2 regions of the Caldimonas hydrothermalis genome follow, and region 2 is predicted to be linked to the other one. Evidence: riboswitches for the same ligand, from Rfam matches in the RefSeq annotation. Region 2 holds a riboswitch; the other holds the start of a gene.
What was found. Region 2 has a riboswitch for S-adenosylhomocysteine ahead of metH (methionine synthase). Riboswitches for the same ligand answer to the same signal wherever they lie in the genome.
Positions count from the first base shown of each region.

Region 1 (15,688 bases), on a different contig from region 2:
GGCGAGTCGCTCCACCTCGACGGCTGCGAGCTGGCCGCCCTGGCCGATCGCTTCGGCACGCCCCTGTATGTCTACTCCCAGGCTGCGATGCTGGCGGCGCTGGCGCCGTACCAGCAGGCACTGGCCGGTCGCGAACACCTGATCTGCTATGCGATGAAGGCCAACTCCAATCTGGCCGTGCTGCAGACCTTCGCGCGGGCAGGATGCGGCTTCGACATCGTCTCGGGTGGCGAGCTTGCACGGGTGCTGGCCGCGGGCGTGAGCGCCGATCGCGTGGTGTTTTCCGGCGTGGGCAAGACCCGCGAGGAAATGCGAGACGCCCTGCGTGCGGGGGTGAAGTGCTTCAACGTGGAAAGCGAAGCCGAGCTGGAGGTGCTGTCGGCCGTGGCGGTGCGAGAGGGGCTCACGGCGCGCGTCAGCCTGCGCGTGAACCCCGACGTGGATGCCGGCACCCACCCCTACATCTCCACCGGGCTCAAGGCCAACAAGTTCGGTGTGGCCCATGACCGCGCCGTGGCCACCTACCGCCGGGCCGCCGCGCTGCCGGGCCTGTCGGTGATCGGCATCGATTGCCACATCGGTTCGCAGATCACCGAGACCGCGCCTTACCTGGACGCGCTGGACCGGGTGCTGGACCTGGTGGAGGCCATCGAGGCCGAAGGCATGCGCCTGCAGCACCTGGACCTGGGCGGCGGGCTGGGCATCACCTACACCGACGAGACGCCACCGGCGGCCGACGAGCTCATCGGTGCCCTGCTGGCCCGCCTGGATGCGCGCGGCCACGGTCACCGCATGCTGATGTTCGAACCCGGACGCTCGCTGGTGGGCAATGCCGGCGTGCTGCTCACCGAGGCGCTCTACCTCAAGCCGGGGGAAGAGAAGAACTTCTGCATCGTCGATGCCGCGATGAACGACCTGATGCGCCCGGCGATGTACGAGGCCACGATGGCCATCGTGGCCTGCCGGCGGCGCAACGAGGCGCCGATCACCTACGACGTGGTGGGGCCGGTGTGCGAGTCCGGCGACTGGCTGGGCCGCAACCGGGCGCTGGCCGTGCAGCCGGGCGACCGGCTCGCGGTGTTGTCGGCCGGGGCCTACGGCATGAGCATGGCCAGCAACTACAACACCCGCGGCCGGGCGGCCGAGGTGCTGATCGTCGGCGGCGAGGCCCATCTGGTGCGCGAACGCGAGCAGCCGGCCGACCTCTTCCGCGGCGAGCGGCTGCTGCCCTGAAGCCCGGCCTGGGAAGCCGGGCTCAAGCCGCCTGCTTGAGTATGGCCAATCCCTTGAGGTATTCGCCCTCGGGAAAGCAGATCGTCATCGGATGGTCGGGCGAGGCCTCCAGGCGTGACAGGATCATCCCGTCCACCTCGGCGTCGAGTCCGGCGCCGGCGACGATCTTGTGAAAGAGCTCGGCACCGATGCCGCCGGAGCATGAGAAGGTCAGCAGCAGGCCCCCCGGGGCCAGCAGCTTGAAGGCCAGGCGGTTGATGTCCTTGTAGGCTCGCGCCGCACGTTCGGCATGGGCCGCCGAGGGGGCGAACTTGGGCGGATCGAGCACGATGGCGTCGAAGGTCCGGCCTTCGCGCACGAAGCGGCGCAGCGTTTCGTTCACGTCGGCATCGATGGCCTGGTGGCGTGCGGCCTCAAAGCCGTTGAGCACCACATGGGCCTGGGCCCGGGCCAGGGCCGGCGCCGAGGAGTCGACGCTCAGCACCTCCTGCGCCCCGCCGGCCAGCGCGGCGACGCTGAAGCCGCCGGTGTAGCTGTAGCAGTTGAGCACCCTCTGGCACCCGAAGTGGCGCACCCACTGCGCAAAGCGTTGCCGGTTGTCGCGCTGGTCGAGGTAGTAGCCGGTCTTGTGCCCCTCGGCCACATCGAGCGTGAGCTGCCAGCCGTGTTCGCGAATGGTGATCTCGGTAGGCCCCTGACCGCGCAGCCATCCGCGCTGCGCCGGCAGTCCCTCCAGGCCGCGCACCCCGGAGTCCGAGCGCTCGTACAGGCGCGTCAGGCCGGTGGCCGCGAGCAATTGGTCGGCGATCACGGCTTTCCAGCGCTCGGTGCCAGCCGAGAGGAACTGGGCGCTGAGCGTGTCGCCGTAACGGTCCACGATGAGGCCGGGCAGGGCGTCGGCTTCCCCATGGATCAAGCGCACGGCGTCGCTGTCGATCGGCAGGCGCGCGCGCAGCGCCAACGCGCGGCCGATGCGGCGGGCGAAAAAGTCCGCATCGATGCGTTCGGTCTCGTCGAAGCTCCACGCGCGTGCGCGGATCATCGAGGCGGGGCTGTAGGCCGCCCAGGCGAGGAAGCGGCCGTCCTGGGCTTCGACACGCACGGTGTCGCCGGCATTGGCTTGTCCGCGGGCGATGGACCCCTGAAAGACCCAGGGGTGGTGGCGCAGCAGGGAACGCTCCTTGCCTTCGCGCAGGGTGATGACATTCATGGAAGGGAGGGGTTCAAAGGATCAGGGCTTGCGACGTGCCCGCGGATGGGCCGCGTCGTAGGCCCGAGCGAGGTGTTGGAAGTCCAGCCGGGTGTAGATCTGGGTGGTGGTGATGTGGGCATGGCCGAGCAGTTCCTGCACCGCGCGCAGGTCGCCGCTGGACTGCAGGAGATGCGAGGCGAAGGAATGGCGCAGCATGTGTGGATGGACCCGTGTGGGCACGCCGGCCTGCAGGGCGCGCCGGGACAGGCGCACGCGGATCTGCTGGACCGACAGCCGCTTGCCGCGCTCGCTCAGCAGCAGCGCGGCCTCGTCGCTGGGCACCAGGCGCGGCCGCTGCGCCAGCCACTCGCGCAGCGCCTGCAGCGCCGCCCGCCCCACCGGCACGCTGCGCCGCTTGCCGCCCTTGCCCAATACGTGGACTTCGGCGCCGTCCAGATCGACCCAGCCGCGCGAGGCCGGTGTGGCGCGCAGGTCCAGACCGGCGAGTTCGCTGACGCGCAAGCCGCACCCGTACAGCAGCTCCACGATGCAGCGGTCGCGCGCGGCCAGCACGGGGTCGTCTGCGGCGCTCGGCCCCTGTTCGGCCAAGGCCACCGACTGCTCCACCGACAGGGCTTTGGGCAGCGTCCTGGGGGCCTTGGGAGCCTTGACGCCCTCGACAGGGTTGTGGGCGATGCCCCCCTGGCGCCCCCACCAGCGGTAGCAGCCCCGCCAGGCACTGAGCGTGCGCGCCAGGCTGCGTCCGGACAGCCCCCCCGCATGCAACCGGCCGAGCCAGCGGCGCACGTGATGGGCCTGGACCGCTTCCAGTGCCACGCCAACCTCGCCGGCCAGCCGGGCCAGTTGTGCGAGGTCGCGCGCATAGGCGCGCAGCGTGAGCTCGGCCACGCGCCGCTGCACGCGCAGATGCTCGAGATAGCCCTCGATGGGCGGCGGCAGCGGCTCGTCCTTCATGGCCGCTCCCGCCTCAGCCTTCCGGCAGCAGGCGCGTGAGGCTGGCACTGGCCAGGTCGCCCACACGCATCAGGAACTCGGTGCCCATGTCGGCGGTGTAGCGGGTCGGGTCCGGGGAGCCCAGCACGAGCAGGCCGAACGCGTCGGTGCCCACGCCATGACGCAGCGGGATCAGGGCCACCGAGGTCACCGTGGTGGGCTCGTCCAGCCAGCCCACGGCCTCGAAGCCGGCATTCACCCCGCAATAGGGCTGCACCAGGCTGCTTGCGAAGGCGCGCGTGTCCTGGCTGGCCCCCTGGGCGAAAGGCTGGTCGGCATAGGCGCCCACCACGCCCCAGACGCGGATGCCGGCCTGGGGGATGAGGAACTGGGCCTTGAGTTCGTGCACCAGGGTGCCGGGCAGGTCGGCCGGATCGGCGGTGAGCATCAGGGCGCGCGTCCAGCGGTGCAGCTTGTCGGCGATCGCCATGTTCTCCTGGCCGTGGCGGATCATCTCCATCAGGCGCATCTCCAAGCCGCGGATCTTCTCGCGCAGCATCTCCATCTGACGCTCCTGCAGCGAGACGGCGCGATGGCCGTGCGGGCTGGTGAGCTGGATGCTGGCCAGCAGCTCGGCATGGCGCTCGAAGAAACCGGGCGTGTTGGCGAGGAAGTGGGCGATGTCGTCCTCGGTGATGCCGTGGATGCCGGAAGCAGTGCTCACAGTTCGATTTCTCCTTCAAAGACAGTCTGCGCAGGGCCGGTCATGAAGACGTGGGCCTCGCCGCCCGCCCATTCGATGCGCAGCCGGCCGCCGCGCGTATCGACCTCGACCGCGGGATCGAGCAGGCCTTGGCGGATGCCGGCCACCACGGCCGCGCAGGCGCCGGTGCCGCAGGCCAGCGTCTCGCCCGCATCGCGCTCGTACACGCGCAGCTTCACGTGGCCGCGGTCGATGATCTGCAGGAAGCCGGCGTTGACCTTGCGCGCAAAGCGCGGATGCCGCTCGATGCGCGGGCCCCACTGCGCCACCGGGGCATCGTCCACGTCGTCGACCCGCAAGACGGCATGGGGATTGCCCATGGACAGCACCGCCACCTCGACCGTCACATCGCCCAGGTCCAGCGGCCACAGCGGCAAGCCGGGCTGCGGGCCTGCGAGGCGGGGCGTGAGCCCCGTGGCATCGAAGGGCACGCGATCGGGCTCGAAGATCGGTGCGTTCATGTCCACCGTCACCCGGCCATCGGCCTGGGCCTGCAGCACCAGGCGGTTGTTGACGGTCTCGACCCGCAAGGGGTTGCGCTCACTCAGGCCCTTGTCGTGCACGAAGCGCACGAAGCAGCGCGCACCGTTGCCGCAGTGCTCGACCTCCTCGCCCGAGGCGCCGTTGAAGATGCGGTAGCGGAAATCGGCATCGGCCGACGAGGCGCGCTCGACCACGAGGATCTGGTCGGCCCCCACGCCCAAGCGCCGGTCGCCCAGGCGCTGCAGCTGCGCCACAGACAGCGACAGCGGGGCCGCGGTGGCGTCGATCACGACGAAGTCGTTGCCCGCCCCGTGCATCTTGGTGAAGCGCAGTTTCATGCGCCGATTATCCCCCGCCGCGCCGGCCACCGGGCGGTCAGTACAGGGGGGGTTCGCCGGGCGGGCGGGTCTTGAAACGCTTGTGCACCCACAAGTACTGGGCAGGCATGCGCTCGATCTCGCGCTCGATCCACTGGTTCATCCGCCGCGTGTCGGCCAGCGCGTCGTCGGTGGGGAAATCCGTCCAGGGCGGCAGGAAGCGCACCACATACCCCTGGCCGCCCGGCAGCATTTCGGCCACCACGGGCTGCACCACCATGTCCAGGGCGCGGGCCATGCGCGAAGGCGCCAGCAGCGTGGCCGCAGGCACGCCGAAGAAGGGCACGAAGGCCGCATCCTTGGGGCCGAAGTCCATGTCGGGCAGGTTGAAGAAGGGCTGGCCGCGGCGGATGCAGCGCATCAGCGGCTTGGCCGACTCCTTGCGCGAGAAGATCTCGGCATTGCCGAAGCGCAGCCGCCCGCGGCGCATCGCCGCGTCGAAGACCTTGTCACTCTGGGCCTGGTAGATGGAGGTGCCGGTCTTCTTCACATGCAATTGAATGGCCACGCCGGCCACGTCCAGCGCCATGAAGTGGGGGGCCAGCCACATCACCGGCTTGTCGCTGCGGTCGGCCAGGCCGATGTCGCCTTCGACGCGGATCAGGCGCTCCAAGCGGCTGCGCGAGCCGTACCACAGCAAGCCGCGCTCGAGCAGGCTGCGACCCAGCCACTGGAAGTGCTCGCGGGCCAGGGCCTCACGCTGGGGGGCGGTCCAGTGCGGAAAGCACAGCTCCAGGTTGCGCAGGGCAATGCGCCGGCGCGAACGCCCCAGCGCGAACAGCGCGCGTCCAAGGCTGCGGCCCAGACCAGCCTGCACCGGCAGCGGCAGCCAGTGCAGCAGCCACATCAGGCCGATCGCGGCGTGGCTGGCCCAGCGCCTCACGGCTGAGCTCCATCGGCCGGCAGCGTCCGCGGGCCTTTGTAGCGGTGGTAGCCCCACAGGTACTGGCCGGGGCATTGCAGGATCAGTCGTTCCATCGCACGGTTGATGCAAGCGGCCGCCGATTCTGCCTCAACGGGCAGGGCCTCCTCCAATGGCGAAAACCGCACCACATACCCCGCTCCGCGGGCCAGGCGCTCACCCCAGGCCAGCAGCACCTGGGCGCCGGTCTGGTGGGCCAGGCGTGCGGCCAGGGTCATCGTGTAGGCGGGCCGGCCAAAGAAGGGCGCCCAGACCCCCAGGCCCTCGGGCGGCACCTGATCGGGCAGCAGGCCCACCGCCTCGCCCGCCTTGAGCGCGCGGATCATCTGTCGCACGCCGGCCAGCGTCGCGGGCGCCGTCTTCAGGCCGGGGCGGTGTCGCGCCGTGTCCACCAGGTCGCGCAGCACCGCCTTGCGCGGCGGCCGGTACAGGGCGGTGAGCGGCCCGCACAAGGCGCTGAAGTGCTCGGCGTAGGCCTGTGCCGTCACTTCGAAGCACCCCAGGTGGGGGGTCAGGAAGATCAGTCCGCGTCCCTGGGCATGGGCCGCCCGGATGTGTTCGCCCCCCTCGACACGCACCCACGAGCCCAGGAGACGGTCGTGCGGACGCATCCACAGCCACGGCAGCTCGGCGGCCATGCGCCCGGCCGAGGCCACGGCCGGGCGAGCCTGCGCCCAGTCCAGGCCGGCCTGGGCGGCGTTCTCGCGGAAACGGTGCCGGTAGGCAGGGGACAGGCCAAACGCAAGCCATCCCAGGGCGGCCCCGATGTGGTGGAGCAGCCACAAGGGACATCGGGACAGCAGGCGAAAGAGGATCAACATCTGTTTCTATAATGGGCGGATCGCCGGGTTAAGGAACAACTTGCGGGGCGATGTGCAGGTGGCAAGCATAGCGAGCCCCTGCCGGGCGGGCGCCGGCTTCGGTCGGGGGCCCACCCTACAAGTACCGCTAAAGCGTTCGCCGCTCCTCCTCCAGGACCCGGGTCGGCAAACGCCCGGAGTGTCATCGAAACAGGAGGCCCTGCAGTGGCGAACGATTTTCTCTTCACGTCCGAATCCGTGTCCGAAGGCCACCCCGACAAGGTGGCCGACCAGATCTCCGACGCCATCCTCGATGCCATCTTCGAGCAGGATCCGCGCTCGCGCGTGGCCGCCGAGACCCTGTGCAACACCGGTCTGGTGGTGCTGGCCGGCGAGATCACGACCAACGCCCATGTCGACTACATCGAGGTGGCGCGCGACACCATCAAGCGCATCGGTTACGACAACACCGAATATGGCATCGACTACAAGGGCTGTGCGGTGCTGGTGGCCTATGACAAGCAGAGCAACGACATCGCCCAGGGCGTGGATCAGGCCAGCGACGACTACCTGAACATGGGCGCCGGCGATCAGGGCCTGATGTTCGGCTACGCCTGCGACGAGACGCCTGAGCTGATGCCCGCGCCGATTTACTACGCGCACCGCCTGGTCGAGCGCCAAGCCCAGTTGCGCAAGGACGGCCGCCTGCCCTTCCTGCGCCCGGATGCCAAGAGCCAGGTGACGATGCGCTATGTGGACGGCCGTCCGCACAGCATCGACACCGTGGTGCTGTCCACCCAGCACAGCCCCGACCAGAGCGAGACGCCCAAGAAGATGAAGGCCTCGTTCATCGAGGCGGTGATCGAAGAGATCATCAAGCCGGTGCTGCCCAAGGAGTGGCTGAAGGACACCAAATACCTGATCAACCCGACCGGACGCTTCGTCATCGGCGGCCCGCAGGGCGACTGCGGCCTGACCGGCCGCAAGATCATCGTCGACACCTACGGTGGCGCCTGTCCGCACGGTGGCGGGGCCTTCTCCGGCAAGGACCCGTCCAAGGTCGATCGTTCGGCCGCCTATGCCGCGCGCTACGTGGCCAAGAACATCGTGGCCGCCGGCCTGGCCCGTCAGTGCCAGATCCAGCTCAGCTACGCCATCGGCGTGGCACGCCCGATCAACGTGACCGTCTACACCGAGGGCACCGGCGTGATCCCGGACGAGAAGATCGCCGCCCTGGTCAACGAACACTTCGACCTGCGGCCCAAAGGCATCATCCAGATGCTGGACCTGCTGCGCCCGATCTATTCCAGGACTGCGGCCTACGGTCACTTCGGCCGCGAGGAGCCCGAGTTCACCTGGGAGCGCACCGATAAAGCGCAGGCGCTGCGTGCAGCAGCCGGTCTCGAATAGAGACCGGCAGGCGGCGCCAGCTGCACCCTGCGCTTTGGGGGACGCTCATATGGCCATGCCATGTGAGCGGCCACCACAAGGCGGCAGCGCTGCGTGCAGCGGCCGGGCTGAAGTCAGGCAAGCCGTCGGCCGGAAGTCGGAACAAACGTATCTTTCGGCGCGCTTTTCCAGGCATGCGCTGCGATCCACGGCCCTAGCATGGCGGCTCCATGCTGAAGAAGATCCCCGTCGACCAGGTGCGCCTGGGCATGTACCTGCATGCCCTGTGCGGCACGTCTTGGCTGGAGCATCCGTTTTGGAAAACCTCCTTCGTCCTGAAGTCTGCCGAGGACCTGGACAAGCTGTTGCGCTCGCCGGTCAAGGAGGTGGTGATCAACGTGGACAAGGGCCTGGACGTGGCGCCCGAACCCGGCGCGCCAAGCTTGCCGACAGAAGGCTCGGCCGATGACGAGCGCTTGCGAGCCGAACTGCGCGCGCAAGGCCCCCACGGCCTCGAAGCGCCGCTCCCTGCGCGTACGGTGAGCCTGGAGGGCGAGCTGGAGCGCGCGCAGCGGGTGCTCACTCAAGCCAAGAAGGAAATCAAGCTCCTCTTTCAGCAGGCCCGCTTGGGCAAAGTGGTCGACACCACGCCGCTGAAAGCCCTGGCCGGGGACGTGTCGGATTCTCTGCAACGCAACCCGCACGCGCTGATCAGCTTGGCCCGACTCAAGACCAAGGACGACTACACCTATTTGCACTCGGTGGCCGTGGCCGCCTTGTGTGCCGCCTTGGCACGACAGCTTGGACTCAGCCCCGAGGAAATCCGGGAAGCGGCTCTGGCCGGGCTGCTGCACGACCTGGGCAAGGCCGCCATCGCGCTGGACATCCTGAACAAGCCGGGCCGCCTCACCCCCGAGGAATTCGCCCAGGTCCAGGCCCATCCCAGGGCAGGCTACGAGATGCTGCGGCAAGCAGGGGTGCGCTCCGAGATGGCCTTGGACGTGTGCCTGCATCACCACGAGAAGATCGACGGCAGCGGCTACCCCGATCGTCTGAAGGGCGAGGCCATCAGTCTGTACGCCAAGATGGGGGCGGTGTGCGACGTCTACGACGCCATCACCTCCGACCGCCCGTACAAGGCCGGCTGGCCGCCGGCCGAGTCGCTGCGCAAGATGGCGCTGTGGGCCAAGGAGGGCCACTTCGACGAGCGCATCTTTCAAGCCTTCGTCAAATGCGTGGGCATCTACCCCACGGGCTCGCTGGTGCGCCTGCAATCGGGCCGGCTGGGCGTGGTGCTCGAACAGAGCGAACGTTCGCTGCTGCTGCCTCGGGTGAAGGTGTTCTTCTCGACCAAATCGAACACCTATATCGTGCCCGAGGTGCTGGAGCTGGGCACGGTGCAGACCAACGACCGCATCGTCGGCCATGAGGACCCCCAGGCCTGGGGCATCGCCAACCTTGACGAACTGTGGACGGGCATTGCCGGCCGCAAGCCCTGAGATCAACGCGCCGCCAGCACGCAGCGCGCCACCTCGGCGAAGCCGGCGCCTTGCTCGGACGGCGTGACATAGCGGGGCAGGTGCTGCATCTGCGGCACGAAGCGCATGATGTTGGCCACACCGACGCTGTGCTCGAAGCGCTCGAACATGGGCTGATCGTTGGTGGAGTCGCCCACATAGGCCCAGCGGTCGAGCTCGCGCTCCAGGTCGATGCCCAGCAGTTCCCTGGCGATCCAGCAGGCGCCGCTCCACTTGCCATGCGTGCCAAACCAGCCGTTGATGTGGATCGAGCTGACAGTGGCCACCATGCCCTCGGCGTGCATCAGCGCAACGACCTGGTCGATGCGTTCGGGCGGCAGGTGCGCGAACTCGCTGTGGTCGATCGCGATGTCGGTGAGACGACCGGCGCTGTCGCGTGCCAGTCGGGCACCCGGCACCTGCGCCAGGATGCGCTGAGCCACCTCGGCCAGGCGGCGGGCGTTGCGCGCCCGCGTGGCCTCGTCCTGTACGTACAGGCGCCGACCGTCGGGCAGCACGGCCAAGGCGCCGTTCTCGGGCACGATGGCCGCCACTGGCCACTCGCGTGTCAAGGGCTCGGACCAGCCCAGCGGCCGTCCCGTGATCGGAATGACGATCAAGCCTGCATCGCGCAGCGCGTGCAAGGCGTGCAAGGCCTCGGGCGTGATCGCCCCGTCGCGGGTGAGCGTGTCGTCGATGTCGGTGAACAACCCTCGAAGGTGCCGGCGCGCCGGCACCGGCCAGGCCGACAGGGGCTGCATCGTCGGGTGCATCAGGCGGCCTGCTGCAAGGTCAGGCCCGCATGCTCGCGCAGCGGATGGAAGCGGATGTTGGGATGCCGCTCCTGCGTCAGGCGCAGGTCATAGGGCGAGGTCATCAGATAGGCCAGGGTGTCGGCCGCATCCAGCGCCAGCTTGCTGCCGTTGACGTCGATGAACTTCTTGAGTTCCTCGGGCGAATCGGCCGTGACCCAGCGGGCCCCGACGAAACGCGAGGGCATCAGACGCACCTCCACGCCGTACTCAGCTTTGAGGCGGTGCTGCACCACCTCGAACTGAAGCTGGCCCACGGCCCCCAGCAGCATCGCGCCGCCCTCGTGCGGACGGAAGACCTGGATGGCCCCCTCTTCGCCCAACTGCATCAGGCCGGCCTGGAGCTGCTTGCTCTTCATGGGGTTGGCCAGTTCCACCGCCTGGAAAAGCTCGGGCGCGAAGAACGGCAGCCCGGTGTACTGCAGGGCCTCGCCCTCGGTGAGGGTGTCGCCCAATTGCACGCCGCCGTGGGTGGTGAAGCCGATGATGTCGCCGGCGTAAGCCTCGTCCACCGCCTCGCGGCGCTGCGAGAGGAAGGTCACGACGCTGGTGGGGCGCAGCTCCTTGCCGGTGCGCTGCACCTTGAGCTTCATGCCCTGGGTGTAGCGGCCGGAGTACACGCGCACGAAGGCGATGCGGTCGCGGTGCGCCGGGTCCATGTTGGCCTGCACCTTGAACACCACGCCGGAGAACTGCGCCTCCTCCGGGCGCACCAGCCGCGTGGTGCTGCGGCGCGGCGCCGGCGGCGGCGCGAGGTCGACCAGGGCATCAAGCACCTCCTGCACGCCGAAGTTGTTGACGGCCGAGCCGAAGAACACCGGTGTCTGCTTGGCGGCCAGAAAGGCCTCCATATCGAAGGCCGGCGCGGCCTCGGTCAGCAGCTCGATGTTCTGTTCGGCCTGCTCGAAGTCGTGCCCGAAACGTGCCCGCAAGGCCTCGGCCTCGTCGAGCGACACGACTTCATCATCAGTCACACGGTCCTGACCCGGCTTGAACAGGCGCATGCTCCTCTGGCGCAGGTTGATGATGCCGGCAAAGGCCTTGCCTTGCCCCACCGGCCAGGTCATGGGCACGCAGGGCATGCCGAGTTCCTGCTCGATCTCGTCGAGCAAGGCGATGGGGTCGCGGCCCTCGCGGTCCATCTTGTTCACGAAGGTGAGGATGGGCGTGTCGCGCTGGCGGCACACCTCGATCAGACGCCGGGTCTGGGCCTCCACACCATTGGCCGCGTCGATCACCATCAGCGCCGAATCCACCGCCGTCAGCACGCGGTAGGTGTCTTCCGAGAAGTCCTTGTGGCCGGGCGTGTCGAGCAGGTTCACCACATGGTCGCGGTAGAGCATCTGCATCACCGAACTGGCCACCGAGATGCCACGCTGTTTCTCGATCTCCATCCAGTCGGAGGTGGCGTGGCGGCTGGCCTTGCGCGCCTTCACCGAGCCGGCGATGTGGATCGCGCCCGAGAACAGCAGCAGCTTCTCCGTCAGCGTGGTCTTGCCGGCGTCGGGGTGGGAAATGATGGCGAAGGTCCGGCGGCGCCGGGTTTCGGGGGCGAAGGACACGGAAAACTCTCCAGAGTCTCGGCCGGTGGGCCAAGGGATCGGACGCCTGGCGACGCCCGGGCACGCTTTGGGGCCGCGCGCAAAGTGCAAATGCTACCGGTTTTGGCGCCCGCGAGGCAGCCCACTGCCACATACCCCCGCCGGGGCGGCTACAATGATGGTCTGTCCGAGGAGCGTTGCAAGGCCCTCAGGCCCCAGGCTCGGACGGCTTCGATTGCAACGGCGCTCACCCGCATGTGTCCTGCCGGGTGGGTCTCGCAATGTTCTCCCCCGGTGCACAGCGGTTTTTCCACCAGGAGAAACACATGAACGCTGTCCTCAAGCCCGCCCTGTCGAGCGACCAGTACGTCATCGCCGACCTGTCGCTCGCCGACTGGGGGCGCAAGGAAATCCGGATCGCCGAGACCGAGATGCCCGGCCTGATGGCCATCCGCGAGGAATTCGCGGCCAGCCAGCCCCTGCGCGGCGCGCGCATCGCCGGCAGCCTGCACATGACGATCCAGACGGCCGTGCTGGTCGAGACGCTGCAGGCCCTGGGGGCCAGTGTGCGTTGGGCCTCGTGCAACATCTTCAGCACTCAGGACCATGCCGCCGCCGCGCTGGTGGCCCAAGGCACGCCCGTGTTCGCCTACAAGGGCGAGTCGCTGAAGGACTATTGGGACTACACCCACCGCATTTTCGAGTTCGGGCCTGCCGGCTCCGAGGCCGAAGGCCCGAACATGATTCTGGACGACGGCGGCGACGCCACGCTGCTGATGCACCTGGGCCGGCGCGCCGAGCAAGACCCCTCTGTACTGGACAAACCGGGCAGCGAGGAAGAGCGCGAGCTTTTCGCCGCGATCCGGGCCAAACTCGCCCAGGACCCGACCTGGTACAGCCGCAAGAGCGCGAAGATCATCGGCGTGACCGAGGAAACCACCACCGGTGTGCACCGCCTCAACGAGATGAGCGCGCGCGGCACCCTGCTCTTCCGCGCCATCAATGTCAACGACAGCGTCACCAAGAGCAAGTTCGACAATCTCTATGGCTGCCGCGAGTCGCTGGTGGACGGCATCAAGCGCGCCACCGACGTGATGATCGCCGGCAAGATCGCGGTGGTGTGCGGCTACGGCGACGTGGGCAAGGGTTCGGCCCAGGCGCTGCGCGCCTTGTCGGCCCAGGTGTGGGTGACCGAGATCGACCCCATCAACGCGCTGCAGGCGGCCATGGAAGGTTATAAGGTCGTCACGATGGACTACGCCTGCGACAAGGCCGACATCTTCGTCACAGCCACCGGCAACAAGCATGTGATCACCCATGACCACATGCTGAAGATGAAGGACCAGGCCATCGTCTGCAACATCGGCCACTTCGACAACGAGATCGACATCGCCTCGATCGAGCAGTACCGCTGGGAGGAGATCAAGCCCCAGGTGGACCATGTCATCTTCCCCGACGGCAAGCGCATCATCCTGCTGGCCAAAGGCCGCCTGGTGAATCTGGGCTGCGCCACGGGCCACCCGAGCTACGTGATGTCGTCGAGCTTCGCCAACCAGACGCTGGCGCAGATCGAGCTGTACACCAAGCCCGGCCAGTACGAAGTGGGCAAGGTCTACGTGCTGCCCAAGCACCTGGACGAGAAGGTGGCGCGCCTGCAACTGTCCAAGCTCGGCGCCATGCTCACCGAGCTGACGGACGAGCAGGCGGCCTACATCGGCGTCAGGAAAGAAGGCCCCTACAAGCCCGACACCTACAGGTATTGATGGACCACCCCCTGCGGCCGCCCCCCTCCAGGGGGCGGCGCTGGCGGACCGGCCCCGCCGGATCCGCGGCGTGCGCCGGATGTCTGAGGCTTCGATGATGCGAGCGGATCAATTGCTGGTGCAGCAGGGCTTGGCACCGTCGCGTTCGGCGGCCCAGCGGCTGATCGAGCGTGGGGCCGTGCGCTGGAAGGGGCCGCAGGGCTGGCAGGTGCCGAAGAAGGCGGGGGAGGACCTGCCCGAAGGCTGCACGCTGCAGGTGACCGACGATGCCGAGCTGCGCTTCGTTTCCCGTGGCGGACTCAAGCTGGAGGGGGCCCTGCGCGAGAGCGGCCTGGACGTGCGCGGCTGGCGCTGCCTGGACGTGGGCCAGAGCACCGGCGGCTTCACCGACGCGCTGCTGCACGCCGGGGCGGCCGCGGTGGTGGGGCTGGAGGTGGGCCAGGCGCAACTGCACGAGCGCCTGCGCTGCGATGCGCGCGTGACGGTCTACGAAGGCCTCAATGCGCGCTCGCCCGAGGGCACGGCCTTCGCACGTGAACAGGCACCGGCCAGTTTCGATCTGATGGTGGGCGATCTGTCCTTCATCTCGCTGACCCTGGTGCTGCCGGCGCTGGCGCCTTGGCTCAAGCCCGGCGCCCAGGTGCTGATGCTGGTGAAGCCACAGTTCGAGCTGAGCCCCGGCCAGGTGGGCAAAGGCGGGCTGGTGAAAGACGCCGGCCTGTACCCGCTGGTAGAGCAGCGCCTGCGCACGGCTTGCCAGGCCCTGGGCTGGGTGGTGCGCGGCTGGTTCGAAAGCCCCATCACCGGCGGCGACGGCAACCGCGAGTTCTTCATCTGGGCGCACACGCCGGGCTGACCCCCACCCGAACACACAAGAGAGGATCCGATGAAAGCCACCCAGAACCGGCTGCCGATCAGCCTGGAGTTCTTCCCGCCCAAGACCGCCGAAGGCGCGGTCAAGCTCGCGGCCGCGCGCGCGCAGCTCTACGCGTTGAAGCCCGAGTACTGCTCGGTGACCTACGGCGCCGGGGGATCCACCCAGGACGGCACCGTGCAGACGGTGCAAGCCATCCTGTCCGAAGGCGTGGACGCTGCGCCGCACTTCTCCTGCATCGGCGCCACCCGCGACAGCGTGCGCGCCCAGCTCGCGCAGTTCCGGCACATGGGCATCCGCCGCCTGGTGGCCTTGCGTGGCGACCTGCCCAGCGGCTACGGCAGCTTTGGCGAGTTCCGCCATGCCAGTGACCTGGTTGCCTTCATCCGCGCCGAGACAGGCGATCACTTCCACATCGAGGTGGCCGCCTACCCCGAGATGCACCCGCAGGCCCGCTCGCCCGAGGCCGACCTGCAGGCCTTCGCCACCAAGGTGCGCTCCGGGGCGAATGCGGCGATCACGCAGTACTTCTTCAACAGCGACGCCTACTTCCGCTTCGTCGATGATGCGCACAAGCTCGGCGTGGATGTGCCCATCGTCCCGGGCATCATGCCCATCACCAATTCCTCGCAGCTCATGCGCTTTTCCGACGCCTGCGGCGCCGAGATCCCGCGCTGGATCCGGCTGCGGCTGATGGCTTACGGCGACGACAAGGCCTCGATCCAGGCCTTCGGGTTGGACGTGGTCAGCGACCTTTGCGACCAGTTGCGCACGGCCGGTGCGCCGGGCCTGCACTTCTACACGATGAACCAGGCCAACGCCACGCTGCAGATCTGCGAGCGGCTGGGCTTGGCCTGAGAAGACCTCAGCCGCGCTCCCACATCACCCCTTCTTCGGTGAGGAGGGTGTCGAGGCAGGCCTCCCCGGGCAGGGGCTTGAGCAGCGGCAGGAAGCCGTGTGCATAGCCCAGGCCCACCGACCAGGGACGCGGATGCAGCGCCGCCAGCGTGCGGTCGATGAAGCCGCCGCCATAGCCCAGGCGCAGGCCCGCCGGCCCAAAGCCGACGC
Region 1 is NZ_JBWQXA010000002.1:143,640-159,327, reverse strand. Features, by position in the region: gene lysA (diaminopimelate decarboxylase) at 1-1,233, shown strand, start outside; gene AC1ECW_RS04090 (class I SAM-dependent rRNA methyltransferase) at 1,256-2,443, opposite strand; gene xerC (tyrosine recombinase XerC) at 2,465-3,400, opposite strand; gene AC1ECW_RS04080 (DUF484 family protein) at 3,414-4,103, opposite strand; gene dapF (diaminopimelate epimerase) at 4,100-4,963, opposite strand; gene AC1ECW_RS04070 (LpxL/LpxP family acyltransferase) at 5,001-5,885, opposite strand; gene AC1ECW_RS04065 (lysophospholipid acyltransferase family protein) at 5,882-6,745, opposite strand; gene metK (methionine adenosyltransferase) at 6,950-8,134, shown strand; gene AC1ECW_RS04055 (cyclic di-GMP phosphodiesterase) at 8,344-9,612, shown strand; gene AC1ECW_RS04050 (HAD family hydrolase) at 9,615-10,403, opposite strand; gene AC1ECW_RS04045 (peptide chain release factor 3) at 10,403-12,004, opposite strand; S-adenosyl-L-homocysteine riboswitch at 12,167-12,239, shown strand; gene ahcY (adenosylhomocysteinase) at 12,310-13,746, shown strand; gene AC1ECW_RS04035 (TlyA family RNA methyltransferase) at 13,844-14,602, shown strand; gene metF (methylenetetrahydrofolate reductase [NAD(P)H]) at 14,633-15,478, shown strand; gene AC1ECW_RS04025 (5-formyltetrahydrofolate cyclo-ligase) at 15,486-15,688, opposite strand, start outside.
Region 1: it holds a riboswitch for S-adenosylhomocysteine, as region 2 does, so the genes downstream of both, ahcY (adenosylhomocysteinase) here and metH (methionine synthase) in region 2, are expected to answer to the same signal.

Region 2 (15,688 bases):
CCACCCCAAGGATCTCAAGGGCAACAACGAGCTGCTGGTGTTCACGCGGCCCGATGTCATCACCGAGATCCACGAGGCCTACCTGGCCGCCGGCGCCGACATCATCGAGACCAACACCTTCGGTGCCACCTCGGTGGCCCAGGAGGACTACGGCCTGGCCCCGCTGGCGCGAGAGATGAACGTCGAGGCCGCCCGCCTGGCCCGCGCCGCCTGCGACAAGTACGGCACGCCCGACAGGCCGCGCTTCGTGGCCGGTGCTTTCGGCCCCACACCGCGCACGGCCAGCATCAGCCCGGACGTCAACGATCCCGGCGCGCGCAACGTCGATTTCGACACCCTGCGTGCGGCCTATTACGAGCAGGCCGAGGGCCTGCTCGAGGGCGGGGCCGACCTCTTCCTCGTCGAGACCATCTTCGACACGCTCAACGCCAAGGCGGCGATCTTCGCGATCGACGAGCTGTTCGAAGCCACCGGCGAGCGCTTGCCGGTGATCATCTCGGGCACCGTCACCGACGCGTCCGGACGCATCCTCTCGGGCCAGACGGTCAGCGCCTTCTGGCATTCGGTGCGCCATGCCCGACCCATCGCGGTGGGCCTGAACTGCGCGCTGGGCGCGGCGCTGATGCGTCCCTACCTGGAAGAACTGGCCAAGGCCGCCAGCGACACCTTCATCTCCTGCTATCCCAATGCAGGCCTGCCCAACCCGATGAGCGACACGGGCTTCGACGAGACGCCCGAGGTCACCGGCGCGCTGATGGAAGACTTCGCACGCGCCGGCCTGCTCAACATCGCCGGCGGCTGCTGCGGCACCACGCCCGAGCACATCGCGGCGATCGCCCAGCGGGTGGGCCGCTACCAGCCCCGCTGTCAAGCCCAGGGGCTGTTCAGCAGCCTGGTGCCCCAGGCTGCCTGAGGATCGCAAGGGCCTGCGCTCAGGGCGCAGGCACGCTGATCAGCAGCTCCACCCGGCGGTTCAAGGCCCGGCCCTGGGCGGTGGTGTTGTCGGCCACCGGTTCGCTCTTGCCGCGGCCTTCGGCCAGCAGGCGCTCGAAGGCGATGCCGCGCGCGACCAGGTAGTCGCGCGTCGATTCGGCGCGTTCCTTCGACAGGCGGTTGTTCAGCGCGTCCGAGCCCCGGCTGTCGGTGTGTCCAAGGATCTGCACCCGGGTGTCGGGGGCCTCGAGCAGGGCGGCGGCCACCAGGTCCAGGGTCTGGCGAAAGCCTGCCGTCACCGCGCTGCGCCCCGACTCGAAGGCGCTGTCGCCGGTGGCACGCACCAGCAGCCGGTTGTCCTCGGTGCGGCGCACTTCCACCTGGCCGGCCCGGGCTGCGCCCAGCAGGCGTTGGGCCAGGGCCTCCATCGACGCCGTCCAGGCATGGCCGTCGATCACCGAGACGGCCGCAGCGGGGGCGGGGGCCGGGGGCGGCGCGGCCGCCGCGCTTGGCGGGGGCGGGGGCGGCTCGGTCGGGGTGGGCGTGGCGCATCCGCAGAGCAGGGCAACCCCGGCCATCCAGGGCCAAAGCCGGTGCGGGCACAGCATCATGTCGTTTCCTCCTGAGATCGGTCTGTGATGACGAACAAAAAGCCCCGGCAGGGTGCCGGGGCTGGATGGGCAAAGGGGTCAGCGGGCCTGGGCGGTCTGCTCGCGCTCGGCCACGTAGATCTCCACGCGGCGGTTCTTGGCACGGCCCTCGGCCGTGTCGTTGCTGGCCACGGGCTCGCGACTGCCGCGACCGTCGATCGCGATGCGCGAGACGGCCACGCCGCGGGCCACGAGGTAGTCGCGCGTGCTGGCGGCGCGCTCGATGGACAAGGGGTTGTTCACCGCATCGGAGCCGGTGCTGTCGGTGTGGCCCACGATGCGGATCTCGGTGGCCGGATGCTCGCGCATGCTCTGGGCGAATTTGTCGAGCACGCCGGCCAGTTGCGGCCGGATGGCCGAGCGGCCCACGTCGAAGCCGGCGTCCGACGGGATCTGCACGCGGATCTGGTTGTCGGCGGTGCGTTCCACCCCGATGCCGGTGCCCGCGCTGGCCTGCTCCATCTTGGCGCGCTGCTCCTCCATGCGCTTGGACCAGATGTAGCCGCCCAGCGCGCCGACGGCGGCACCGGCGGCCGCGCCGGTGGCCGCGCTCTTGCCCTTGTTGCCCCCGGCGGTGGCCAATCCGATCACCGCGCCGGCCGCCGCGCCGATGCCGGCGCCCTTGGCGGTGTTCTGCTGGGTCTCACTCATGTTGGCGCAGCCTGCAGCCGCCAGGGCCAGGGCGCACACAGCCACGACATTGCGTTTCATGATCGTTCCTTACAGCAAAAAAGGACAAGGTCCCGATTCGAGCCGATGCGCGGTCGGCTGGCAAGGCCTGATCGTTGGAAAATGTAACGACCGCGCAGCACCGGCGGCACGAGCCGCCGGCCAGCGCCTGATTGGAGAGCCTTCGCGTAGAATGTGTTCCCTCCAAGGAGCGTTGCAGCACCGGCGCATTGGGCGTCGCGTGTCAGGCTTGGATTTGTTTCGCAACGACGCTCACCCGCGCCACGGGTGAGCCGTGGCCCACTGTCGGACCGGCCATGACCTCTGCCCCCCTTCCTGCCACCCCCGTGGCCCCGATGCGACTGTCGGGGCTGGAACCCGTGCTGATCGGCGAAGGCACACTGTTCGTCAACATCGGCGAGCGCACCAACGTTACCGGCTCCAAGGCGTTTGCGCGGATGATCCTCAACGGCCAGTTCGAGCAAGCGCTGGCGGTGGCGCGCCAGCAGGTGGAAAACGGCGCGCAGATCATCGACGTCAACATGGACGAGGCCATGCTCGACAGCAAGGCCGCGATGGTGCGATTTCTCAACCTGATCGCCTCCGAGCCGGAGATCGCGCGCGTGCCGATCATGATCGATTCGTCCAAGTGGGAGGTGATCGAGGCGGGCCTGAAATGCATCCAGGGCAAGGGCATCGTCAACTCTATCTCGCTCAAGGAGGGCGAGGCGGAGTTCAAGCGCCAGGCCCGGCTGATCCGGCGCTATGGCGCGGCCACCGTGGTGATGGCCTTCGACGAGCAAGGCCAGGCCGACACCTTCCAGCGCAAGATCGAGATCTGTGAGCGGGCCTATCGCATCCTGGTCGATGAGGTGGGCTTCCCGCCCGAGGACATCATCTTCGACCCCAACATCTTCGCGATTGCCACCGGCATCGAGGAGCACAACAACTACGCGGTCGACTTCATCGAGGCCACGCGCTGGATCAAGCAGCACCTGCCCGGTGCCAAGGTGTCGGGCGGCGTGTCCAATGTGAGCTTCTCGTTCCGCGGCAACGAGCCGGTGCGCGAGGCCATCCACACGGTGTTCCTGTACCACGCGATCCGCGCCGGCATGGACATGGGCATCGTCAATGCGGGGATGATCGGCGTCTACGACGACCTCGACCCCGAGCTGCGCGAGCGCGTGGAGGACGTGGTGCTCAACCGCCGCCCCGACGCCACCGAGCGGCTGCTCGAGATCGCCGAGGCCGTGAAGGGCTCGGCCAAGGACGACAGCGCCCGGCTGGCCTGGCGTGCGCTGCCGGTGGAGGAGCGCCTCTCGCATGCCCTGGTGCACGGCATCACCGACTTCATCGTCGAGGACACCGAGGAGATGTGGCAGAAGATCCGTGCCGACGGCGGCCGTCCGCTGCACGTGATCGAGGGCCCGCTGATGGCCGGCATGAACATCGTGGGCGATCTCTTCGGCGCGGGCAAGATGTTCCTGCCCCAGGTGGTCAAGAGTGCGCGCGTGATGAAGCAGGCCGTGGCCCACCTCGTGCCTTACATCGAGGAGGAAAAGCGCCAGCTCGAGGCGGCCGGGGGCGACGTGAAGCCCAAGGGCAAGATCGTCATCGCCACCGTCAAAGGCGACGTGCACGACATCGGCAAGAACATCGTTGCCGTCGTCTTGCAGTGCAACAACTTCGAGGTGATCAACATGGGGGTGATGGTGCCCTGCCAGGACATCCTCGCCCGCGCCAAGGTCGAAGGGGCGGACATCGTCGGTCTGTCCGGGCTCATCACGCCCAGCCTGGAGGAGATGCAATACGTGGCCTCGGAGATGCAGCGCGATGAGTACTTCCGTCTGAAGAAGATCCCGCTGCTGATCGGTGGGGCCACCACCAGTCGCGTGCACACGGCCGTGAAGATCGCCCCGCACTACGAGGGCCCGGTGGTCTACGTGCCCGATGCCTCGCGCAGCGTGGGCGTGTGCTCGGACCTGCTGTCCGACGAGCGCGCGGCGAGGTACTTGGACGAGCTGCGGGCCGACTACGAGAAGGTGCGCCAGCAGCATGCCGGCAAGAAGCAGACCCCCTTGGTGAGCCTGGCCCAGGCCCGCGCCAACAAGACGCCCATCGATTGGGCCTCCTACGTGCCGCCCAAACCCAAGTTCCTCGGCCGGCGTGTCTTTCGCAACTACGACCTGGCCGAGATCGCCCAGTGCATCGATTGGGGCCCCTTCTTCCAGACCTGGGACCTGGCCGGCCCCTTCCCGGCCATCCTCACCGACGAGGTCGTGGGCGAGTCGGCGCGGCGCGTCTACAGTGACGGCCAGCGCATGCTCAAGCGGCTGATCGAGGGCCGCTCGCTCACGGCGCACGCGGTGATCGGCCTGTATCCGGCCTGTCAGGTCCACGACGACGACATCGTGCTCTATGCCGATGAGGCGCGCACCCAGCCGCTGATGACCTGGCATGGCCTGCGCATGCAGACCGAGCGGCCGGTGGTCGACGGCGTGCGCCGTCCCAACCGCTGCCTGGCCGACTTCGTCTCGCCGCTCAACAACGATTACGTGGGGCTGTTCGCGGTGACGGCGGGCATCGGCGTCGAGAAGAAGGAGCAGTACTTCCTCGACGACCACGACGACTACTCGGCCATCCTGCTCAAGGCCCTGGCCGACCGCTTGGCCGAGGCCCTGGCCGAACGCATGCACCAGCGCGTGCGCACCGAGCTGTGGGGCTATGCTCCCGACGAGACGCTGTCCAACGAGGAGCTGATCGCCGAAAAATACCGCGGCATCCGGCCGGCGCCGGGCTACCCTGCCTGTCCGGACCACAGCGTCAAACGCGACATGTTCCGGGTGCTGGGCGCGCATGACATCGGCATGGGCCTGACCGACAGCCTGGCCATGACGCCGGCGGCGAGCGTCAGCGGCTTTTATCTGGCCCACCCGCAAGCGGTGTACTTCAACGTGGGCCGTGTGGGCGATGATCAGCTCGAGGATCTGGCGCGCCGCAGCGGACGCGACCGTGCCGAGGTCGAGCGTTTGGCCGGCGCCTGGGTGTGACGGGACAGCTCCAGCGGCAGCACGCCTTGCAAATAGGCGTCGATCAGCGCGTAGGCGCTGTTCAGTGATTCCAGCGCGGGCAGGCGCATCAAACGCAGGCGCATCAGGCCGCCCAGAAAGCATTTGGTCTCCAGGGCGGCCAAGCGGGGTGTGATGTCCGGGCGCAGCGTGCCTTCACGGCGGGCCTCGATGTAAGTGCGCTCGAGCTTGCCGATCAGGTCTTGGCTGTGCGAGATCCAGTCGTTCAGATCCTCGCTGCGCTCGCCGACGAACTCACACTTGAACTCCAGGATCTCCATCACCACGCGCAGCTCAGGGTTATCGAGGGAGCTGACGAGTTGGCACAGGAAGTTGCGCAGCCGGCTGCGCGCGTCGGCTTCGGGGTCGAGCAGCAGCGTGTAGTCCAGGCGGTCGATGAAGGGAATCGAGACGTCATCGAACATCGCGTCGATCAGCTCGCCCTTGTTGGCGAAATGCCAATACACCGCTCCGCGGGTCACACCCGCTTCCTTGGCGATGTGCTCCAGGCTGGTCATCGAGACGCCTTGGGCATGGAAGCAGCGCCGCGCGGCCTCCAGGATCGCCCGGCGGGTTTGTTCGGCTTCTTCTTTGGTGCGTCGCGCCATCGTCAGCATACATTCACGAATGTATGTATGATACGGGCTTTCTGGGGGCTGCGAACTCAGGGTTGATCCGCAGGTGATTGCGCTCGGTCCAGGGTCGGGCTCCGCTTCCATCCACCACTGCATGCTCGCGTCGACGGCTTCGTATCCAAAGCATCGGCTGGCGCGAGTCGATGAGGACTTCATGCGAACCATCGTCGATGACTACACACGCCGATGCGCGGCGGGCTTCCTGGGCCGATGGGGCGGGCTCCTGCTCGCTGCGGGAGTGTTGTCGGGTTTGGCAGCCTGTGATGCGGCCAACACGGCCCCCAGCCATGCCGCGCCCGCGGCCCTGCCGGTGCAGGTGCGCGTGATGCAAGAACAGGTGCTGCCGCTCACGCTGGAGGCCGTGGGCCAGGCCGAGGGCTCCAAGCAGGTCGAGGTGCGCGCGCGCGTGACCGGCCTGATCGAGCGCCAGCGCTATCAAGAGGGCGAAGCGGTGCGTGCGGGGGCGGCGCTGTACCAGATCGAGCGCGCGCCTTTCGAGATCGCGCTGCAACAAGCGCGCGCCCATCTGGCGCAGCAGCAGGCCCAGCTCGAGCAGGCCCGCCGCGAGCACGAGCGGCTGCGCCCGCTGGCCGAGGCCCAGGCCATCAGCCGGCGCGAAGCCGACAACGCGCAGTCAGCCTTGCAACTCGCGCAAGCCGCCGTGGCCGTGGCCCAGGCCCAGGTGCGCGAGGCCGAGTTGAACTTGTCGTACACCACGGTGACGGCGCCGATCTCGGGCATCAGTGGGCGCTCTCTGAAGTCCGAAGGCGCCTTGGTCAACCCGGGCACCGACAGCTTGCTGACCACATTGACCCAGACCGATCCGATCTGGGTGCGCTTTGCCTTGTCCGAATCGGAGCTGGCGCGCTTGCGTGCGGCCGGCAGTACTCAGGTGCAGTTGTTGAACGACCAAGGCGAGTCGCTGCTCGAACAGGGGCGGCTGAACTTCTCCGGCTCCACGGTGGATCCGTCGCTCGGCACGGTGCCGTTGCGGGCGGAGTTTGCCAACCCTCGGCTGCGCGTGCTGCCCGGGCAGTTCGTCAAGGTCCAGGTGGTCGCAGGACAGGCCCGGTCCTTCCTGGTGCCCCAAGCCGCCGTGATGCAGAACGAGCAGGGCCGCATGGTGTGGGTGGTGCGCGACGGCCAGGCCCAGCCGGCGCCCATTCAGACGGCTGGCTGGTCGGGCAGCGACTGGGTGGTGACCGGCGGCCTGAAAGCCGGCGATCAGGTCATCGTCGACAACCTGATGAAGCTGCGGCCCGGTGCGCCGGTGAACGCACAGGCACCGGCTGCGTCCGCGCCGGCCGCTTCTGCCGCGGCTGTCTCGGCGCCGGCCTCGGGTAACTGAAGGAGTCCGCATGAACTCCCGCTTCTTCATCGAGCGGCCGATCTTCGCGGCCGTGCTGTCCATCATCATCGTGCTGGCCGGGCTGGTCTCGATGCGCGCACTGCCGATCGCGCAGTACCCCGAGATCGCCCCGCCCACGGTGACCATCACCGCGTCCTATCCCGGCGCCTCGGCCGAGACGCTGGCCACCACGGTGGCCGCGCCCATCGAGGAACAGCTCTCGGGCATCGAGGGCCTGCAGTACTTCAACTCCAGCGCGTCGTCCAACGGCACCGTGGAAATCACGGCCACCTTCGAGGTGGGCACCGACATCGACAAGGCCACTTTCAACGTCAACAACCGCGTGCAGCTCGCCGCACCAAGGCTACCCGACGAAGTGCGCCGCAACGGCGTGGTGGTGGCCAAGCGCTCGAACAACTTCCTGCTGGTCATTGCGCTGAATTCGCCGCAGGGCACCTACGACGAGCTCTTTCTGTCGAACTACGCCACGCTCAATATCCTCGATGAGCTCAAGCGCATCCCCGGCACGGCCGATGTGCTGGTGTTCGGCGCGCGCGACTACTCGATGCGAGTGTGGCTCAACCCGGACCGCATGGCGCAACTGGGCGTGACGCCGGCTGACGTGGCCGCCGCCATCGGCGCGCAGAATGCGCAGTACGCGGCCGGCAAGATCGGTGCCGAACCCGCGCCTCCGGGCCAGGAGATCGGCTACACCGTGACCGCACGTGGCCGGCTGCTGCGCGCCGAGGAGTTCGGCGAGATCATCCTGCGCTCGGGCGGCCCCGGGGGCGTGCTGCGTCTGAAGGACGTGGCCCGTGTGGAGCTGGGTGCGCAGAGCTACGACCAGTCCAGCAGCGTCGATGGCAAACCGTCGATCGCCATCGGCGTGTTCCTGCAGTCGGGGGCCAATGCGCTGGACGTGGGCGACGCCGTCAAGGCCAAACTGGCCGAGCTCAAGAGCGAGCGTTTCCCGCAGGACGTGGACTACCTCATCCCTTACGACACCACGCTGTTCGTGTCGGCCTCCATCGGTGAGGTGGCCAAGACGGTGATCGAGGCCGCGCTGATCGTGCTGGTGGTGGTGTTCGTCTTCCTGCAGACCTGGCGCGCCACGCTCATCCCGATGCTGGCGGTGCCGGTGTCGCTGATCGGCACCTTCGCCGGGCTGTGGCTGCTGGGCTTCTCGATCAACACGCTCACGCTGTTCGCGATGGTGCTGGCCATCGGTATCGTGGTGGACGACGCCATCATCGTGATCGAGAACGTCGAGCGCCTGATGCGCGAGGAGAGAATGAGTCCGTTTGCGGCGTCCATCGAAGCCATGCGCGAGGTCTCGGGTGCGGTGGTGGGCATCGTGCTGGTACTGTGCGCGGTGTTCATCCCGGTGGCCTTCATGGGCGGCATCGCCGGGCAGCTCTACCGCCAGTTTGCGGTGACGGTGGCCATCTCGGTGGTGCTGTCCGGCGTGGTGGCGCTCACGCTCACGCCGGCACTGTGTGCGCTGCTGCTCAAGCCCCACGAGCACAACGGCCCCACGCGCGGCGAGCGCTTCTTTGCGCCCTTCAACCGCGGTTTCAACTGGCTCACGGCCCGCTTCCTGGGCGGGGTGGATTTGGCGCTCAAGCGCCGCGTGGCAGCCCTGGTGACCTTCGTGCTGATGCTGGGCGGTGCGGGCTGGCTGCTGGCCACGGTGCCCGGCAGCTTCGTGCCTGACGAAGACCAGGGCTACATCATCGCCTCGGCCGTGCTGCCCGACGGTGCGACGCTGGCGCGCACCGAGCGCACCACCGATTTGCTGCGCCAGATGAATGCCGACAACCCGGCCATCCACAGCTTCTTCGCGATCAACGGCTTCGATTTCATCGGTGGGGGCGCCAAGGCCAATGCCGCGACCATCTTCATCCCGATGAAGCCCTGGGAAGAGCGCCAGCAGAGCTCCCAGGCGCTGGCCCAGGCCGTCTCTGGCATGGGCTTTGCATTGCCCGACGGCATTGCCTTCGCGTTCAACCCGCCGGCCATCCTGGGCCTGGGCCAGGCCGGCGGCTTCGAGGTCTATGTGCAAGGTCGCACCGAGCCTGACCCGATGAAGCTCGCGCAGGTCACGCAGGACTTCATGGCCGCACTGGGCGCCCACCCGGCCATCACGGGCCTGAACACGTTCTACCGCCCCACGGTGCCGCAATTGCGTGTGGAGGTCGACCGCGAGAAGGCCCTGGCCCTGGGCGTGCCGGTGGACGAGGTGTTTGCCGCCTTGCAGGCGCAGATGGGCTCGTACTACGTGAATGACTTCAACCGCCAGGGGCGCACCTACCGCGTCACGATGCAGGCCGATGCGGCTTACCGTGCCAAGCCGGAGGACCTGGGCCGCCTGTATGTGCGCTCGCGCACCAGCGGGCAGATGATCCCGTTGAAGGCGCTGATCCGCGTGGACGACATCGTCGGTCCCGAACAGGTGGAGCGCTACAACGGCTACATCGCGGCCAAGATCTTTGGCAACGCCGCACCGGGCTACAGCTCGGGCGAGGCCATCGCCGCGGTCGAGCAGGTGGCACGCGAGACCCTGCCGCCGGGCTATGGCATCGAGTGGACGGGTCAGGCCTTCCAGGAAAAGCGCACCGGCAACGCCTCGGTGTTTGCCTTCGGTTTTGCGCTGATCATGGTGTACCTGATCCTGGCGGCGTTGTACGAGCGCTGGGGGGTGCCGATGGCCGTGCTGCTGGCCGTGCCCTTTGCCGTCACGGGGGCGCTGCTGCTCGTCTTCCTGCGCGGCATGGAGAATGACATCTACTTCCAGATCGGCCTGGTGGTGCTGATCGGCCTGGCGGCGAAGAACGCCATCTTGATTGCCGAGTTTGCGATGCAGGGCATGGAGCGCGGGCTGTCGGCCATCGCCGCGGCGCGTGAGGCGGCCCGCCTGCGCTTCCGTCCGATCGTGATGACCTCGCTGGCCTTCGGCCTGGGCGTGGTGCCGCTGATGATCGCCACCGGCGCCGGCGCGGCTGCGCGGCAGTCGATGGGCACGGGCGTCTTCGGCGGCATGCTGGTGGCCACCTTCATCGCGCCCATCTTCATCCCGCTGTTCTACACCCTGCTGGCCCGCAAGCCGCGGCCTCAGCACAGCCATGCCCCCGGCGCGACCGAGGAGGTGCCGGTATGAACACCCTGACTCCGAACATGCCTTCGCGGCTGCTGCCGCTGCTGGGCGCGGCCCTGCTGAGTGCCTGCGCGGCGGTGGGGCCCGATTACGAACGCCCCGCCACCTCACTGCCTGCGCAGTACAGCGCGGCCAGCCCTTCTGCTGAAGCCGTGCCTACCGTGTCGTCCACCTGGTGGACGCTCTTCGGCGATGCCACGCTCGACGGCCTGATGGACGCAGCGCGCCGCAACAACACCGACCTGCAGGCGGCCGTGGCCCGCGTCGAGCAGGCCGAAGCCCTGTTGCGCGAGGCCGATGCGCTGCGTTGGCCCACGCTCAACCTGGGCGGGTCTGGCGCGCGCCAACGCACGAGCGACCTCTCGGCGGCGGGCCATGGTGGCACCTTCAACACCTTCCAGTTGGCAGCCACCACCGGCTTCGAAATCGACTTCTGGGGCCGGCTGCGGCGGGCCTCGCAGGCCGCGCGTGCCCAGGCCCTGGCCACCGACCATGCCCGTGAAGTGGTGTGGCAGACGGTGAGCGGCCTCGTGGCCCAGGGCTACTTCAGTCTGCGCATGCTCGACGAGCAGATCGCCCTGAGCCGTGACACCCTGGCCTCGCGCGAGGAAAGCCTGCGCCTGCTGCGCCTGCGCTTGCAGGGCGGGGCCGCCGCGCGCCTGGAGGTGGACCAGGCCGAGGCCGAGCGCGCCGAAGCGGCACTGCAGCTGCGCGAACTGCAACGCCAGCGCGAGCTGGCACGTTCGCAACTGGCGCTGCTGACCGGCCAGCCGGACCTGCAGCTTGCGCCCGGGGCGGTGCGGGCGCTGCCCGTGCCGCCGCCCCCGCCGGCGGGCCTGCCCTCGGCGCTGCTGGAGCGCCGGCCCGATGTGCGCCAGGCCGAGGCGCTGCTGGCCTCGGCCAATGCCCAGATCGGCGTGGCCCGGGCGGCGATGTACCCCAGCATCTCGCTCACCGGCGCCTTCGGCGGGCAAAGCGCTGAGCTGTCCGATCTGCTCAAGGGCGGCGCGCGCATCTGGTCGCTGGGCCTGGGGCTGGATCTGCCGATCTTCGACGCCGGGCGGCGCCGCGCCCAGACGGCCCAGGCCGAAGCCCGCCAGCGCGAGGCCCTGGCGGCCTACCAAGGGGCGGTGCAATCGGCCTTCCGCGACGTGGCCGATGCCCTGACCAACCTCGAAGCCGCCCGGGCCGCGCAGGCCGACGTGGAGATCGCCGCGCAGGCCAGCGAACGGGCGCTGCAGACCGCACGGCAGCGATACGAGGCCGGCTACTCGGCCTACCTGGAGCTGCTCGACGCCCAGCGTAGCGCCAATGCCACCCGGCTGCGGGTGCTCGACAACCACCGCGCCCAACTGGCCGCCACCGTGGACCTGTTCAAGGCCCTGGGTGGAGGCTGGACGCCGCCGCAGCCCCGGCAGGCGGCGGGGTCCTGAGGGCGGCGCGGATCAGGAGCGCCGCCGGTCGCGACCGCTGGCGGCATAGTAGGCGCGCTTGGCCTCGTACATCCGCTGGTCGGCCTGGTGCACGGCCGCCTCCAGCCGTTGGCCGGCGGCGCAGGTGGCCAGGCCGATCGAGAAGCTGAGGGCGGCACCGGGGTAGAACTGGTTGTTCAGCTCCAGCAGCGAGTGGATGCGCTCGACGATCTGCTCGCCGCCGCGCTCGTCGGTGCCGGGCAGCAGCACGGCGAATTCGTCGCCGCCGATGCGCGCGGCGCTGGCGGGTTTGTCCACGGCCTTGGCCAGCACCTCGCCGGCGCGGCGCAGCAGATCGTCGCCGCCGGCATGGCCTTCCTGGTCGTTGATGGCCTTCAGGCCGTTGAGGTCGGCCATCACTACGGTGACCGGCCACGGGCCCTTGCGCTGCAGCCGGTTGAGCTCGTCGACGAAGTAGGAGCGGTTGCGCAGCTTGGTCAGCACGTCGTGCTTGCCCAGGTATTCGAGATAGGCCTCGGCCTTCTTGCGCGCGGTGATGTCGGTGAGCGAGACCAGCACCAGGCTCCAGTCGGCCTCGTGTCCGGGCAGCACCGAGAACTGCATGTACACGTTCACCGGCTCGCCGTCGAGCGCGTAGTTGATGGTCTCGCGCTGCTGGAAGAGCTTGCCGTCCCACAGCTCGACGAGCTGCTCGGCGAAGTGCTCACGCATGTCGTCGCGGAAGATCTCGTGCAGGCGGCGCATCAGCGTGGACTTGTCAGACGCGCCGAACATCGTGAGCGTCTGACGGTTGACGTCGATGACGCGGATCTCCTGCATGCAGCGCTCGACGAACTCGGGGTGCACGTCGAGGAAGGTGCGCAGGTCGCGGATGCCCTGGGCGCGCGCGCCGTCGAGCAGGAACTTCACGTTGCTGAAGTCTTCGACCCACAGCGACACCGGGGAGTGCTCGAACAGGCCCATAGCGTATTGCTCGCTGCGCTTGAGGGCCCGCTCGGCGCGGCTGCGTTCGCTCATGTCCTCGAGGGCCACGAGCACGCGCTCCCAGGTCTGCTCGTGACCGGGCAGCACGGTGGCGCGCAGCCAGATGTCCAGCCGCCGGCCGGTCAGGCTGTAGTTGACCGTGGGGCCGCCGAAGCCGCCGCGGCCTTCCCACAGCGCCTGCAGCTCCTCGACGTGCTGGTCGAACATGTCGTCGCGGAACACATGGCCGAGGTTGGCAGCGAGGTGCTCCTGGCTGTCGGCCTCAAAGAGCTCCAGCGTGCGCCGGTTCACGCGCAGCAGGCGGATGCGGCTCGAGCACTCGGCCACGCGGCTGCGGTCGGCGCGCAGGTGAGCGCGCAGGTCGTGCACGCCTTCGCTGCGCCATTGCTCGAACAGGGCGCGTACGCCGCTGTAATCCTCCAGCCACAGCGAGACGGGGGCCAGATCGAACATGTCGGCATAGGCCCGGGCTTCCAGGGCGTCGGTGTCCGTCATGGGGCCTGGCCTCTCATCAGGGCTTCGATCTCGTCGGGGTGCACGGGGGCGTCGCGGGTGAGCAGCTCGCAGCCTGCCGGGGTGATGACGGCATCATCCTCGATGCGGATGCCGATGTGCCAGTAGCGTTCGGGCACGCCCTCGGCGGGGCGCACGTACAGGCCGGGCTCGACGGTGGTCACCATCCCGGGGCGCAGCAGGCGCGAGGGCTTCCTCACCACCCGCCCGCCGGCCCCATCGGGCTGCTCGACGGGGGGCTCGTCTTCTTGCAGATACCCGCCCACGTCGTGCACGTCACGGCCCAGCCAGTGGCCGGTGCCGTGCATGTAATAGGGGCGGTAGGCGGCCGTGCCGATCACTTCATCGACGTCACCGTGGCGGCTGCGGTCGAGCAGCCCGGTGTCGAGCATGCCCTGGCACAGCACACGCAGGGCGGCGTCATGGGCATCGCGCAGGCGGGCCCCTGGCCGCAAGGCGTCGATCGCGGCGGCCTGGGCCGCCAGCACGATCTCGTAGAGCTCGCGCTGCGGTGCGCTGAAGCGGCCGCCGACGGGGAAGGTGCGGGTGAGGTCGCCGGCGTAGCCGAGGTATTCGCAGCCGGCGTCGACGAGGCACAGCTCGCCTGGTTTCAGCGGCGCGTCGCCGGCCGGATGGTGAAGCACGCAGGCGTTGGCGCCGGCGGCCACGATGCTCGGGTAGGCGGGGCCGGCCGCACCCTGGCGCCGGAACTCGTGCAGCAGTTCGGCTTCGAGGTGGTATTCGCGGCGTCCGTCCAGGCGGCCTTCGCGCATCCACTGGCCGCAGCGCTGCATCACCCGCACATGTGCCAGCGCCGAAATCGTGCCGGCCCGGCGCATCAATTGCAGCTCGTGCGCGTCCTTGACCAGGCGCATCTCGTCGAGCAGCGCCGACAGGTCGCGGCACTGTGTGGGGCAGGTCACGCCTTGGCGCTCGCGCAAGCGCACGTCTTGCAGCCAACGCTCCACCCGGGTCCACAGGCCCTCGTGCACGCCAAAGGGAAACCACAGGATGGCGTGTCCGCCGATCAGCCCGGGCATCAGGCGGTCGATCTCCTCGACAGGGAACGCCTCATCCACCCCCAAGGCGGCCGGGGCCGCCTCAGGGCCGAGCCGATGGCCGTCCCAGACCTCGCGCTCGGGGTGGCGGGGCTGGCACAGCAGCGTGCTGCGCCCGTTGCTGTCGAGCACCAGCCAAGCCTCGGGTTCGTCGAAGCCGGTGAGGTAATGGAAATGGCTGTCGGGCCGGTAGGGGTGGTGGGTGTCGCGGTTGCGCACACGCTGCGGGGCGGTGGGTAGCACGGCCACGCCGCCACCGGCCTCACGCAGCGCCTGCGCCAGCCGCGCGCGGCGCTGGCGGGGGGCCTGCGGGTCGGCGGCCAAGGGGGGAAGCAGACTCATCGGCACAGTCTAGCCGCGCTTGGGACGGCGCGCCATGCCGGGCGGCGCCCCGATCGCGGCGGCGCGGATGTCAGTGCGCGGTGGGCACCTTGGGGTGGCGTGCGCGGCGCAATTCGATCAATTTGCGGCGCAGTTCGCGTTCGACCGGGTCCTTGGGCTCGCGTTGCGCCCGGGCACGGCGCCGCTCGTTGGCGCGGCGCTCGCGCAGCTCACGCACCTGCTGCATTTGCAGGCGGATGAAATTGGCCACGTCTTCCACGCGACCCAGCCCGCCCAGCGTGGCCGTGCGCGGCAGCTTGACGGCTTTGCCGTCGGCCAGCGTCAGGGCGATGTAACACGTGCCCAGCGGGCCCAACAGGTTTTTTTCCACCACGTGCACCTCGGCCACATGGGAGACCGGCACCTGGCGGGTGGAATGTCGCCAGCCGCGCCGCCAGCTCACGTATTTGACGCTGGCGGCGGCGCGCTCCCAGGTCCACCAGTCCCAGCCCAGGGCGGCCAGCCAGGCGAGCGCCGCCGGCGCCCACAGCCAGGGCCGCTGGAACGACCACGCTGCGGCGCTCAGCACCCCGGCTGCAGTCAGGCCCGCCCAGACGATCGCCAGGTCGCGTTCCGGGGTGAGCAGCGAGCGCTCGTAGACGAAGGAGTCCAGCGCATCGCCCGACAGCGGCGAGGCGGCCAACTGCACCCCGCGCAGGGCCTTGACCACGCCCACTTCCAGCACGGCCCCCACCACCACGGCCGCCAGCGCACCGACGAGCAGCTCCATCATGATCGGTCCTCCTGGGCGGCCATCTTCCCGGTCGGAGGGGCCGCCGACAATGCCTCCCATTGTGCGGGCGTCCCGACGTTTTCCCACGGTCCCGTATACATCTCGACACCGATTTGGCGCCGGCGCATC
Region 2 is NZ_JBWQXA010000001.1:277,925-293,612, reverse strand. Features, by position in the region: gene AC1ECW_RS01425 (homocysteine S-methyltransferase family protein) at 1-913, shown strand, start outside; gene AC1ECW_RS01420 (OmpA family protein) at 933-1,544, opposite strand; gene AC1ECW_RS01415 (YiaD family glycine zipper/OmpA-like lipoprotein) at 1,623-2,294, opposite strand; S-adenosyl-L-homocysteine riboswitch at 2,453-2,534, shown strand; gene metH (methionine synthase) at 2,570-5,302, shown strand; gene AC1ECW_RS01405 (TetR family transcriptional regulator) at 5,227-5,928, opposite strand; gene AC1ECW_RS01400 (efflux RND transporter periplasmic adaptor subunit) at 6,110-7,303, shown strand; gene AC1ECW_RS01395 (efflux RND transporter permease subunit) at 7,314-10,460, shown strand; gene AC1ECW_RS01390 (efflux transporter outer membrane subunit) at 10,457-11,890, shown strand; gene AC1ECW_RS01385 (sensor domain-containing diguanylate cyclase) at 11,903-13,369, opposite strand; gene AC1ECW_RS01380 (aminopeptidase P N-terminal domain-containing protein) at 13,366-14,787, opposite strand; gene AC1ECW_RS01375 (hypothetical protein) at 14,858-15,559, opposite strand; gene murU (N-acetylmuramate alpha-1-phosphate uridylyltransferase MurU) at 15,556-15,688, opposite strand, start outside.